DNA from 3 places in the Aurantimonas sp. A2-1-M11 genome. Region 1 is predicted to be linked to each of the others. Evidence: riboswitches for the same ligand, from Rfam matches in the RefSeq annotation. Region 1 holds a riboswitch; each other region holds the start of a gene.

Region 1 (4,365 bases):
AGACGCGAATGGCAAGCTTCGTGTCCCAATTGGAAGCATGCCGAATTTTCAGTTCCGGAGATCCTTGAGCGAGCGTGGGTTTCGACCCAGCCATCCACCTGTTTCGCACAATGTTTCGACACAGGTGCGCGGAAACCCTGTGTCGAAACACGAGATTTTTGGGTCGAAACCCCAGGCCGCTGCCCTTCTGACCAACGCGCAACCGCGTCGTCATCGAGTCGCGGAAATTACCAAGCCGTCCCCACCCCGTCCCCCGCTCACTGGCTACCACATTCCGTATCGTCATAAGTCTTTGATGACGTTGGTGATCCCGACTGGATTCGAACCAGTGACCCTCAGATTAGGAATCTGATGCTCTATCCTGCTGAGCTACGGGACCCACGCGATGCAACATAGTCGAAGCTGAGGGTATTCGCCAAGCCCGCTGGCGGCGATGACCGGGAGTGGCGTTAGCGTACGTTCGCATCGCTTTGGGCGAGCAGCAGGGCGGCCCCGCCGCGGAGCGACACCGTGATCGGGCCGAGCGCCTCGTTCGACTGGGTGAGAATCGAGTGGAAGGGCAGGTCGACGGCCTCAAGCGGCCATTTCGCCCCCGTGATGGTCAATCCCGAGACGTCCGAGAATTTCAGGATCGAGAACTGCGCGCCGGGAACCAGATCGAAGCATCGCCGGTCCGGGCCGAGAGGCCACGCGCGTTCGATGCCGTCGAAGAGCTCCACCTCGATGCCGCGGGCTGCATAGCGCAGCGCCAGGATCAGATGGGCAAAGGCGTGATCACTGCGCGGCCCGCCGAGGGCGCCCACGAGAAGCAGCCGGCTTGCGCCGCGTGCCAGTGCCGCCTCGATGGCGATCTCGCCATCGGTCATCGCCTTGTCGCGGGGGTAGGGTTCGCGCGGCAGGCTGGTCATCTCGATCGCTGGCCGCGGCGGGCTGGAATCGAAATCGCCCACCCAGAGTTCCGGCGTCACGCCCAACGCCGCGGCGTGGCGTACGCCGTCATCAGCCGCGATCACCCGCGTGCCGGCGATCGCGATTGCAAGATCGGGGGTCGGGGCGACATGGCCGGCAAGGAGAACGGAAAAGCGCGACATCGTCGCTCGCCTATAGCATTGCCCGGAAAAGGCCAATTGCCAGCTGTGAGGCTACCGGACGAAGACGGACGTGGTCGGCAGTCCAGCAGAAGTGGCGCCGTCCCACGCCACGCCGCCAAACTCGGGACAGGACTGGGAGCGAGGTTTGCGTCCATAGGACTAGTAAAGCCAAGAAAAGCCGGCGCCCTTGCCTGCGGTCGGTGTGCCCTCTAAGTCTGGAATTGCTCACACGGGGTGCCTTCGGGCTGAGAGGCGCAGGCCGACCCGACGAACCTGATCCGGATCATGCCGGCGTAGGGATGCGAGCGTCGGTGGGTGCCACGCGGACGCTTTCGTTTCGAAGGCCGCCGCACCGAAAGGCACCGCAATGGCCAGACTTTCCGATCAATTTGCGCTTGCAGCCTGGGGGCTCATCGCCTGCACTGCCCTGCTTGCGGGGCCGAAGGTGGCGGACGCCCAAGTCGAAAAGCCGGTGCTCTCCGTCTACACCTATGAGAGCTTCACGCCCGAATGGGGTCCGGGACCGAAGATCGAAGCCGGCTTCGAGGCGGTGTGTAATTGCGACCTGCGATTTGTCGGCCTCGAGGACGGCGTTGCGATCCTCAACCGGTTGAAGCTGGAAGGACCGTCGACCGAGGCCGATGTCGTCCTGGGGCTGACCACCGATCTCATTCCCGAGGCCAAGGCGACGGGCCTGTTCTCGCCCAGCGGCGTCGACCTGTCGGCGCTGGATGTCCCGACCGGCTTTTCGGACGAGGTCTTCGTCCCCTACGACTATTCGTATCTGGCCTTCGTCTACGATACGCAGGCGATCGCCGAGCCGCCGGCGAGCCTTGAGGATCTGGTCAATGGCGATCCGGAAATGAAGATCGCCATCGAGGATGCTCGCACCTCGACGCCGGGGCTCGGCTTGATGCTGTGGATGAAAAAGCTTTATGGCGACGAGGCGGCGGCGAAGTGGAAGCAGCTCTCGCGGCGGATCCTGACGGTGACGCCCGGCTGGAGCGAGGCCTATGGCCTGTTCACCAGCGGGGAGGTGCCGATGGTGCTGAGCTACACGACCTCGCCCGCTTATCACATGATCGAGGAGGGGACGGATCGGTACCAGGCCGCAAGCTTTGCGGAGGGGCAGTATCTGCAGATCGAGGTGGCTGCGATGCTGGAGAAGACCGACCATCCCGAACTCGCCACGCGCTTCCTGACCTTCATGCTGTCCGCCGACGTGCAGTCGCTGATCCCCACGACCAACTGGACGCTGCCCGTGCTGGACGGCGTCGAACTTCCGGAAGCCTTCGACCGGCTGGTTCAGGTCGATACGCCGCTGATGATCGATCCGCAAACCGTCGCGGCCAACCGCCGGGAGTGGACGCGGGAATGGCTCGAGGCCATCGGCCGCTGATGGTCGGGGCGGACGGCACCGCATGATGAGACGAACATGACCGGCGCTGCGGACCGTGCCTGGCGGATCGGCCTCGGCCTCGGAGCCGCCACGATCCTCGTCGGCTTTCTGGCTGGCGCCTTCTTCGTTCTTCTCGTAGCGACCGGTGCGGCGCCCGATTTTCGGACCTTGGCCGGTGATCGCTACCTACTCGGCGTCGTCCTGTTCACCTTGGAGCAGGCGGTGCTTTCCACGCTCCTGTCGGTGGCAGGTGCCATTCCGCTGGCGCTCGCGCTCCACCGCGCGCGGTTCCCCGGTCGCCGGGCGGTGCTTCGCCTTTTCCTGCTGCCGCAGGCGCTGCCCGTGCTCGTCGGCGCGCTCGCGATCCTGACGATCTGGGGCCGCAACGGCATCGTATCCGACGCCTTCGTGGCAGTCGGGCTCGCGCGGCTGGATATCTACGGCCTGTCCGGCATCCTGATCGCCCATGTCTTCTTCAACCTTCCCCTGGCTGCGCGTCTGATGGTAGCGGGCCTTGACCGCGTGCCGGCAGAAAGCTGGAAGCTGGCCGGGCAACTCTCGCTGAGCCCGCTCGCCACCTTCAAGGTGGTCGAATGGCCTGCCCTGCGCAGTGCTCTGCCGGCGGCGGCCAGCCTGATCTTCATGCTCTGCGTGACCAGCTTCACCTTGGTCCTCGTACTGGGCGGCGGACCCGGTGCGACGACGCTGGAAGTCGCGATCTACCAGTCGCTGCGCTACGATTTCGATCCCGGTCGCGCGATCACCCTGTCACTGACGCAGATTGGCCTGACGGCGATCATCCTGTGGTTCGCGACCCGCCTCGGTGGCGATGTGGCCGCCGGCTTCGGCCTCGGCGGCCGGGCGCTGCGCTACGACCGCAGGAGCCGCGGCCGCGCAGTCTTCGATGCTGTGATCCTGTTTCTCGGCATTGCCTTCGTCCTGTCGCCCTTCATCGCGGTGGTGGTCCGCGGCCTGGAAGCGGATCTGGCGCGGCTCCTGGCCGATCCGGCAGTGCATCGCGCGACGCTGACCAGCCTCGTCATCGCCATCGCGGCGTCGCTTCTGGCCCTGGTCTTGTCGGTCGCCATCGTCCTGGCGATGGAAGCGTTGCGCGCTGGCCCGTGGGGGGCACGACAGGCGGGGGGCGAAACGCTGCGAAAGGGGATGGAGACGACAGCAAGCCTGGTGCTCGTCGTGCCACCCATTGTCGTGGGGGCGGGCTGGTTCCTGGCCCTCAGGCAGGTCACCGATGTCTTTGCCGCCGCACCCTATGTGGTGGTCGCCACCAACGCGGCGATGGCCGTGCCCTTCGTGGTGCGGATCGTCGGGCCGGCACTGTCAGCGGCGAACCGCGCGACTGGCCGGCTGGCTGACAGTCTCGGCCTTGCCGGCCTGTCGCGACTGCGTGTGGTGGACTGGCCGGTGCTGCGCGCACCGGTTGCCCTCGGCTTCGCCTTTGCCCTGGCGATCTCGCTCGGCGATCTCGGCGCCATCGCCCTGTTCGGCAGCCAAGATCTGGTGACATTGCCCTATCTTCTCCTGCAACGCATGGGCAGCTATCGCACCAGCGATGCCGCGGGGCTGGCGCTCCTCCTCGGTATCCTCTGCTTGTCGCTGATGGCGCTGGCCGAGCGCGGCCTTGCGCGAAGGAACCGGACATGAAGGACGCTCTTGTTTTCGACGATGTCCGCTTCGACCATGGCGACAGCGAGATGCGTTTCGACCTGGCAGTGAAAAGCGGCGAGTGGCTGGCGGTCATCGGTCCCAGTGGCGCCGGGAAGTCGACGTTGCTCGACCTTGCCGCCGGCTTCGCGGCGCCCTCGGCGGGTCATATCACCATAGCCGGGCGACCGATGGCCGGCGTTGCCCCCGCAG
Region 2 (4,365 bases), on a different contig from region 1:
CGACATAGTCCGGCTCGGCCGCCAGGGCGATGGCGAGTTCCGCGTCGTCATGGGTGCTGATGCCGAGCCGCAGGCCGGCGTTCCGGATCGCGGCGCGGTCGGCCTCCGCCAGATCCTCCTGGCCCAGATGCACGAAGTCGCAGCCTTCCTCGATCGCCAGGCGCCAGTGGTCGTTGATCACCAGCGTGCAGCCATGGGCCGCGCAGACCGCCCGCGTCCGCCGGATCGCGTCGCGCAGCGTCGGCGTGTCCATGTCCTTGGCGCGCAGCTGCAGGAGCCTGACGCCGACCGGGACCAGCCGCTCGGCCATCTCCGCGTCGTCGACAATCAGATAGAACGGGTCGAGCCGCGCCCCGGTCATGCCGCACCGCCCAGAAGCGCCTGCCCCAGCATCGGCGTCGAGGGGGCGGCCATGTCGCGCGGCGCCATCGGGTCCGCCTCATAGGCCAGCCGCCCGGCCTCCACGGCGAGCGCGAAGCTCCGCGCCATCGCCACCGGATCGCCGGCCCTGGCGACGGCCGTGTTGAGGAGGACGCCGTCATAGCCGAGCTCCATGGCGGCGGCCGCCTGGGACGGCAGGCCGAGCCCGGCATCGACGATCAGCGTCAATTCCGGAAAATGCGCCCGCAACTGGCGCAGGCCGTAGCGATTGTTCAGCCCCATCCCCGAGCCGATCGGCGCGCCCCAGGGCATCAGCACCCGGCAGCCCGCCTCGACCAGCCGGTCGGCGACCGACAGATCCTCCACCGTATAGGGCAGCACGTCGAAGCCGTCGGCCGACAGGATGCGCGCCGCCTCGACCAGCCCGAACACGTCGGGCTGCAGGGTCTCGGTGTCGCGCACCACCTCCAGCTTGATCCAGTCGGTGCCGAAGATCTCGCGGGCCATCTGCGCCGTCGTCACCGCCTCGCGGACCGAATGGCAGCCCGCGGTGTTCGGCAGGATGTCGCGGCCCAGACCACGGATCAGTTCCCAGAAGGCCTGGCCGGCCCGTGCCGCGCCGGATTCGCGCCGCAGCGACACGGTGACGACACCGGCCGGGGCGGCCTCGATGGCCTCGATCATCACCTGCGGCGAGGGGTAGAGCGAGGTGCCCAGCATCAGCCGCGAGGCAAGCCGCCGACCGTAGATCTCCATGCCGTGCTTCACATTTGCCGGCTCACTTTTGATCACGTCCATCCTCAGCCTCCCTTCATGGGGGCGATGATCTCGATCGCGTCGCCCTCGGAGAGCCGCACCGTGTCGCGCTCACCCTTCGGCACGAAGTCGCGGTTGAGCGCCGTGGCGACGATGGCGCCTTCATAGCCCAGTTCGACGAGCGCGCGGTCGAGGGTCGTGGCCTCGACGCTGCGTTCCTCGCCATTGACGGAAATTCTCATGATGCGTCCCTCAGGGGTTCGGCGAAGATCTCGGCGACGGCCTCCCCGGCCATGGCGGGGGACAGCAGGAAGCCGTGGCGGTAGAGCCCGTTCAGGCTGACCACCCGGGCCTGGCGCGTCACAAGCGGCAGGTTGTCGGCATAGGCCGGGCGCAGGCCGCTGCCGGTTTCCACCAGCTCGGCCTCGGCAAAGGCCGGATGCAGCGCATAGGCGGCATTGAGCAGTTCCACCGTGCCGCGCAAGGTGATGGCGCGGTCGTCGTCGGTCTCCACCATCGTTGCGCCCACCATGAACAGCCCGCCCTTGCGCGGCACCACATAGATCGGCGAGCGCGGATGCAGGAGCCGCACCGGGCGCGCCAGCGACACCTCCTGCGTGCGCAGCAGCAGCATCTCGCCGCGCACCGCCCGCAGGCGGGGCAGATCCGGGCGCGCGGCGATGCCGCGGGTATCGACGATGTGATCGTGGTCGAGGTCGGCGGGCGCGACACGGCTGCCCAGATGCAGGCGTACGCCGCGCCCGCGCAGCCGTTCGGCCAGCGCGTGCAGCGTGCGGCGGGGGTCGAGATGGGCTTCCTCGGCGAAGAACAGGCCGTCGTCGAATCGGCCGGACAGGTCGGGCTCCAGCGCCGCGATCGCCTCGGCGTCGAGACGCTCATGCCCGCGCGTGCGGCGGGCGAAGCGGTCGAGATCGGGCCGGTCGCGCCAAGGTGCCAGCACCAGCGTGCCGTTGCGCACGACCTCGGGAACCTGCCGCGCCCACCAGGCGATCCCCGCCAGCCCGGGAGCGACGATCGCGGGATCGGCGCTCTCGGCTTCGCAATGGGGCGCCAGCATGCCGCCGGCGAGCCACGACGCGGCCCCCAGCCCCAGTTCGGGCGCGGCCTCGTGGACGTCGAAATCGGCGCCCCGCTCGGCGAGTTCCAATGCGGTGACGAGCCCGGCAACGCCGGCCCCGATGACGGCCACGCGCATGGTCAAGCCCCGCCGACGCGTCGGGCGTCGTGCGTACATGCGAACCGGTCGGCCATACTCTCTCCTCGACGCGTCTCGGAGATCCGGCTGATCGACAGGGGAAAGACTGGCGGCGCGCGCCCGCGGCGGGGCGCCTGGCCCGCCAGCTTCCATCCCTCCGCCGGTCTGAACCGGATCAGGTTCGAAGGGTCGCCACGCGCTGCCGCCTCTCGGCGGCCGATGGCCTCTCAGTTCCCTGCCGGAACTCCCCTTGGATACGGCGAATCTGGGGCTCCGGAGCGGCGCTGTCAACGCCGCCGCGCGCCGAGGCGCCTTTCGTCCGACGCAATGCCCGGCACCGGTCTGTCTGACCGAGGCATCGTCACGCGCCCCCCCCATGATGAATGGGCACTCCGGCTCGGTGGCTCGGCGCAGCCGGTTCAGCCCTGCGGCAGCCGGCGCTCGCGGCGGCGGCGCCGCATGCGGACCGCACCGTGGCCGCCGGCCCCGATGGCCCAGCCGAGCCCGAATCCGACCACGGCCAGGAGCAGTCCTTCCACCGTGATCGGCAGCGCCGGGCGATAATCGGCGGCCGCCCGTTCGGCGATTTCCCAGTCCGGGTCGCCGACCGCGACGAAGGGGCGGAACAGGGGCGCCGATTCCGCCACCATCCGGTAGCGGCGCTTGACATCGTCGAACCGCGCGATCGTCTGCCCGGCGTCGGTGCCCTGGCGGGCGACGAAGGCGTCGCGGTTCTCGCGCAGCCGCTCCACCGCTTCGCCACGCGACAGGTCGGAGGCGGCCGCGCTGGCGTCGAAGCGTTCGACGATCCGGCGCAATTCGTCCGCCGCGCCGCCGAGCCGCTGCAGATATTGCTGGGTGAACTCGAGCGACTGGCTGGAGACGAGCCCCAGGAAGAGCGCCGCCACGACGCGGATGACCAGTCCCGGCATACCCTCTCCCTCCCCGCATGGCGGCCCGCCGCCGCCGCCGCTTCGCGCAGCGCCGCGATCATACGACGCCCACGCTGCCTGCGCATCCCGCATCGGCTAACGCTTCGACCTGCCGCTTCGACGCATCATGCGTCCCGGCAAACCGATGCCGGTGTCAGGCCGTGCTGCGGCCCGTGCGCGCGTCAGGCGAACAGTCGCGTCCCGCGCTCGGCAATCGCCCGGAAGCTGGCGGTCACATGGTCCGCCAGCGCATCGGCGACCGCTCCGGCACCGTCGCGGCGCGCCAGCGTCATGCGATAGTCGCCGAGCCGCGGCAGGCCGTGCTCGGCTCCCAGCCGGACGATGTCGCCCGAGGCCACGCTGATCGGCAGCGGCGCGATCGCCAGATCCGCGGCGACCGCGGCGAGCTGGCCGCTGCAGAACTCGCTGCTGTAGGCGACGCGGTAGTCGATCTCCGCCGCGTCCAGCGCCGCCAGCGCCATGCCGCGCCAGGCGCAGCCCGTGTCGGCCAGGGCGAGCGGCAGCGGCCTTTCGGCGGCGGCCAGCCCGCCGCGCGCGCCCACCCAGACCAGCGGCTCGCAATGGATATAGTCCGGCCCGTCCCGGCGCTCGTCATGGCTGAACACGGCCAGGTCCAGCTCGCCCGCCCGGCAGCGGCGGCGCAGCTCCTCGGTGCGGTCCAGGCGGACCTCGACCTCGACCTTGGGATGGGTCTGCGCGAAGCGCTTGAGGATTTCCGGCATGGCGACGACGCCGTTGTCGTTGGGCACGCCGAGCCGCACGCTGCCCTCGCAGCAGATCGAGAGGAAGCGCGAGAAGGCCTCGTCGTTCAGCTTCAGCAGGCGGCGGGCATAGCCGAGGAAGATCTCGCCATCGGTGGTCAGCGACACGCTGCGGGCGTCGCGCCGGAACAGCTCGCGGCCGACCATGTCCTCCAGCTTCTTCACCTGCAGGCTGATCGCCGAGGCGCTGCGATGCACCTGCTCCGCGGCGCGGGAGAAATTGCCGGTGTCGGCGATCGCCACCATCGTGCGGGCGAGGTCCATGTCGAGATTGGGCAGGTTCGGGGACAGCACGGGC
Region 3 (4,365 bases), on a different contig from region 1:
AGAGCGGCGGCGCAAATCCTCGCCGCTTCGCGACGTGGCGGGCATGATCCGTTCCTTCGACTACGCGGCCTTTTCGGCCCGCGACAAGGCCGGTCCCGCCGACGAGGTAACGATCGAGCGGCTGCGCGAAATGGCCGAGAACTGGCGCGACGAGGTCACCGAGACCTTCCTCGACCGCTGGAGCGAGGCGTCGGGCATCGCGCTCGACGACCCGGCGATCGGGCAGTTGCTCGATCTCTTCGTGCTCCAGAAGGCTTTCTATGAACTGCGCTACGAGGCGACGATGCGTCCGGCATGGCTGTCGATCCCGCTGCGGGGAATCGTGGCGCTCCTCGAGAAACGACAGGTTTTGAAATGACGATGACGAATCCCCAATCGCGCGAAGCCTCGGCTTCGACCGACCATCGGCCGGATGCGCATCAGATCGATGCCGTCACCCGCGGCGTTCACGGTGATCCGTTTGGAGTCCTGGGGCCACATGACGCCGATGGCGGCACGATCGTGCGCGTCTTCCGGCCCGGTGCAGAGACCGCGTCGGTCGTGGACATGTCCGGCAACGTGCTGGGCCAGCTGGAGCCGAGTGGCCCCGACGGTTTCCATTCGGGCCATGTGGCCGGGCTGAAGCCGGGCGAGGCCTACCGCCTGCACTTCACCCATGGCGGCGACAGCTGGCAGGAGGAGGACACCTATCGTTTCGGCCCCGTGCTGGGCGAGCAGGACGTCTATCTCCTGGCGGAGGGCAACCATTACCGCCTGTACGAGAAGCTCGGCGCGCATCCGACCGTCATGGACGGCGTCGAGGGCACCAGCTTCGCGGTGCTCGCCCCGGCCGCCCGGCGGGTCTCCGTGGTCGGCAATTTCAACTCCTGGGACGGCCGCCGCCATGTCATGCGCAAGCGCCACGAATGCGGCGTCTGGGAGCTGTTCCTTCCGGCCGTCGGCCGCGGCGAGGTCTACAAATACGAGATCGTCGGCGTCCATGGCGACGTCCTGCCGCTGAAAACCGACCCGGTCGGCTTCCTGCAGGAGATGGCGCCGTCCACCGGCTCCGTCGTCGACGGTCTGGTCGAGCACGAATGGAAGGACGACGAGTTCCAGGCTCATGCGGCGGACTGGCAGGATCGCGAGAAGCCCATCTCGATCTACGAGGTGCATCTGGGCTCCTGGCGCCGCGGCGAGGAGAACGCCTATCTCGACTATGACGAGCTTGCCGAGCAACTGGTCCCCTATGTGCGCGACATGGGCTTCACCCATGTGGAGCTCCTGCCGGTCTCCGAGCATCCCTTCTACGGGTCCTGGGGCTACCAGCCGATCGGCCTCTATGCGCCGACCTCGCGTTTCGGATCGCCGGCGGCGTTCGCCCGGCTGGTCGATGCGTTGCACCAGGCCGGAATCGGCGTGCTTCTCGACTGGGTGCCGGGGCATTTCCCGACCGACACCCACGGTCTCGGCCGCTTCGACGGGACCGCGCTCTACGAGCATCCCGATCCGCGCCGTGGCTTCCACAAGGACTGGAACACGCTGATCTACGACTACGGCCGGCCGGAAGTGGAGAACTTCCTGGTCGCCAACGGCCTCTACTGGCTGGACCGCTTCCATATCGACGGGCTGCGCGTCGATGCGGTCGCCTCGATGCTGTATCTCGACTATTCGCGCGAGCACGGCGAATGGGAGCCCAACATCCATGGCGGGCGCGAGAATCTGGAGGCCATGGCCTTCCTGAAGGACACCAACGAGCGGGTCGGCGAGTATTATCCCAAGGCGACGACCCACGCCGAGGAATCGACGGCCTTCCCGGACGTGTCGCGCCCGACCTTTGCCGGCGGCCTCGGCTTCCACTTCAAGTGGAACATGGGCTGGATGCACGACACGCTGCATTACATGCAGGAAGACCCGGTCAACCGACGCTACCACCACCATCACATGACCTTCGGCATGGTTTACGCCTATTCGGAGAACTTCGTCCTGCCGCTGAGCCATGACGAGGTGGTCTACGGAAAGGGTTCGTTGCTCGGCAAGATGCCGGGAGACGAGTGGCAGAAATTCGCCAACCTGCGGGCCTATTTCGGCTTCATGTGGACCCATCCGGGCAAGAAGCTGATCTTCATGGGCGGCGAGTTCGGGCAGGTTGGCGAGTGGAACCACGACCGTTCCCTCGACTGGCACCTCTTGGACCAGCCGGGCCACAAGGGCATGCAGCGGCTGGTGCGCGATCTCAACACCCTGTACCGCGAACTGCCGGCGCTCTACGAACTCGACTGCGATCCGGCCGGCTTCGAATGGGTCGACACGTCGAATGTCGAGCAGAGCATCATCGCCTTCATGCGCAAGGACCGCGCGGGCAATCCGGTGCTGATCGTCTCGAACTTCACACCCGTGCCGCGCCACGACTACCGCATCGGCGTGCCGCTGCCCGGCCGATGGGTCGAGCGGCTGAACACCGATGCCGAGATCTATGGCGGCTCCAATGTCGGCAATCTCGGCGGCAAGGAAGCCGAGGAGGTCTCGGTCCATGGCCGGCCCTTCTCCGTGCCGCTGTCGTTGCCGCCGCTGGGGACCATCGTCCTGGTGCAGGAAGACTGAGCCGGATCGGGGGAGGCGATCCGTCGCCTTCCTGCCCCTCGGGTTGCTGACACAGCCTGCGGCGGTGTTGTAGACTTTCACTTCGTGACGGGGGCGTCCGCCGGGAACGGCGGGCTGAGATGCACCCTTTGAACCTGACCCGGATAATGCCGGCGGAGGGAGTCGCGACTCCGGCGCCTCCCATCGTGCCGGGTCGGGCTCCCCGTCGGCCAGGAGCCGACACAAGATGCAGCCCGCGCCACCCCCTTCCATCCGCAATGTCCTGTCCATCGCCGGTTCGGACCCGTCCGGCGGGGCCGGCATCCAGGCCGACCTGAAGACCTTTGCCGCGAACGGCGTCTATGGCATGGCGGTCGTCACCGCCCTGACGGCCCAGAACACCCAATGCGTTACCGGCGTGGAACTGGTCTCGCCGGACTTCATAAGCCGGCAAATTGACACCGTTTTCGCGGATGTCCGCGTCGATGCCGTGAAGATCGGCATGATCGCCACCGCCGAGATTGCCCGCGCCATCGCGGATGCCTTGCGGCGGCACGAGGCGCCCAACGTCGTCCTCGACCCGGTGATGGTCGCCAAGGGCGGTGACCGCCTGCTGACTGGCGAGGCTGTCGCCGCGCTGCGGAGCGAACTCATTCCCCTGGCGGACATGATCACCCCGAACCTGCCCGAAGCGGCCGTCCTGCTGGATGCGGCGGAGGCGGCCAGCCGCGACGAAATGGACGGGGCCGCGACCCGGCTGATGGCGCTGGGGTGCCGGTCCGTGCTCCTGAAGGGCGGGCATCTGGCGGGAGACGAGAGCCCGGACCTCCTGGTCACGGCAGCGCGGCGGCAATGGTTCGAGGGCCGGCGCATGGTGACCCGCAACACCCATGGTACCGGTTGTACGCTGTCCTCGGCGCTGGCCGCGCAACTCGCACTGACCGGAAATGCTTTCGACGCGGCGCGGAGCGCCAAGGCCTATGTCGCCGGCGCCATTGCCGCTGCGGACCGGCTCGACGTCGGATCGGGCCATGGCCCGACCCATCACTTCCACATTCACTGGTAGGCCGGGACGGATCCCGTTCAGGAGGCCTGGCGGAACGCTGCTTCCGTCTTCCGTGTCTGCGACAGTCCCTCGGCTACAGCGTCTTCGACACGGTCGCGGCCCATGGACTTGGCCCGGTAGAGCGCCCGGTCGGCCGCCGTCAGCAGTCCGTTGAGATCGTGCGTTTCCGCATTGGTCGCCACTCCCGCACTGACGGTGGCGGCGATCGACCGGCCGCCCACCATGCGGGCCTGGTTGGCAAAGCCTCGCACGATCGCTTGCGCGATCACTGCCGGCTCGTGTCTGTCGCGCCGCTTGACCACGGCGGCGAATTCCTCGCCCCCCAGTCGCGCAAAGACGTCGGATGGTCGCAGATGATCGGCAGTGCTGTCGGCAAACAGCTTGATGACCTCGTCGCCGCAGCCGTGGCCGTGCTCGTCGTTGATCCGCTTGAAGCGATCGAGATCGAACAGGAGCAGCGCCACCTCGCCGGCATCGGCGTTGTCGAGGAGAGCGGTCGCCTTGGCCGTGAAGGCCCGGCGGTTGTCGATGCCGGTCAGGAAGTCCGTCTCCGACATCCGCCGCAGCGATGCCTCCTGCCTTCCGCGCACCATGGCGATGATGAGATAGGTCGTCCCGCCGATTATGAGGACCGCCTGGACCATGATCATCGTGAATACGAAGCCGGTCATCAGCCGCTGGTCGGACAGCGCCCCCGGCATGCCGACCATGAGCATCCGCAGGGTATTGAAGCATCC

What was found. Region 1 has a riboswitch for thiamine pyrophosphate ahead of thiB (thiamine ABC transporter substrate binding subunit). Riboswitches for the same ligand answer to the same signal wherever they lie in the genome.
Region 2: it holds a riboswitch for thiamine pyrophosphate, as region 1 does, so the genes downstream of both, thiO (glycine oxidase ThiO) here and thiB (thiamine ABC transporter substrate binding subunit) in region 1, are expected to answer to the same signal.
Region 3: it holds a riboswitch for thiamine pyrophosphate, as region 1 does, so the genes downstream of both, thiD (bifunctional hydroxymethylpyrimidine kinase/phosphomethylpyrimidine kinase) here and thiB (thiamine ABC transporter substrate binding subunit) in region 1, are expected to answer to the same signal.

Annotation. Positions count from the first base shown of each region.
Region 1 is NZ_JAZHLI010000015.1:54,418-58,782, forward strand. It holds tRNA gene VQ042_RS09280 (tRNA-Arg) at 303-379, opposite strand; gene VQ042_RS09285 (thiamine diphosphokinase) at 450-1,091, opposite strand; TPP riboswitch at 1,312-1,408, shown strand; gene thiB (thiamine ABC transporter substrate binding subunit) at 1,459-2,490, shown strand; gene thiP (thiamine/thiamine pyrophosphate ABC transporter permease) at 2,527-4,152, shown strand; gene VQ042_RS09300 (thiamine ABC transporter ATP-binding protein) at 4,149-4,365, shown strand, end outside.
Region 2 is NZ_JAZHLI010000059.1:16,118-20,482, forward strand. It holds gene VQ042_RS20055 (thiamine phosphate synthase) at 1-361, opposite strand, end outside; gene VQ042_RS20060 (thiazole synthase) at 358-1,137, opposite strand; gene thiS (sulfur carrier protein ThiS) at 1,182-1,379, opposite strand; gene thiO (glycine oxidase ThiO) at 1,376-2,353, opposite strand; TPP riboswitch at 2,489-2,614, opposite strand; gene VQ042_RS20075 (DUF2937 family protein) at 2,773-3,285, opposite strand; gene VQ042_RS20080 (LysR substrate-binding domain-containing protein) at 3,468-4,361, opposite strand.
Region 3 is NZ_JAZHLI010000041.1:37,525-41,889, forward strand. It holds gene treS (maltose alpha-D-glucosyltransferase) at 1-358, shown strand, start outside; gene glgB (1,4-alpha-glucan branching protein GlgB) at 355-2,583, shown strand; TPP riboswitch at 2,663-2,761, shown strand; gene thiD (bifunctional hydroxymethylpyrimidine kinase/phosphomethylpyrimidine kinase) at 2,810-3,628, shown strand; gene VQ042_RS17040 (GGDEF domain-containing protein) at 3,646-4,365, opposite strand, start outside.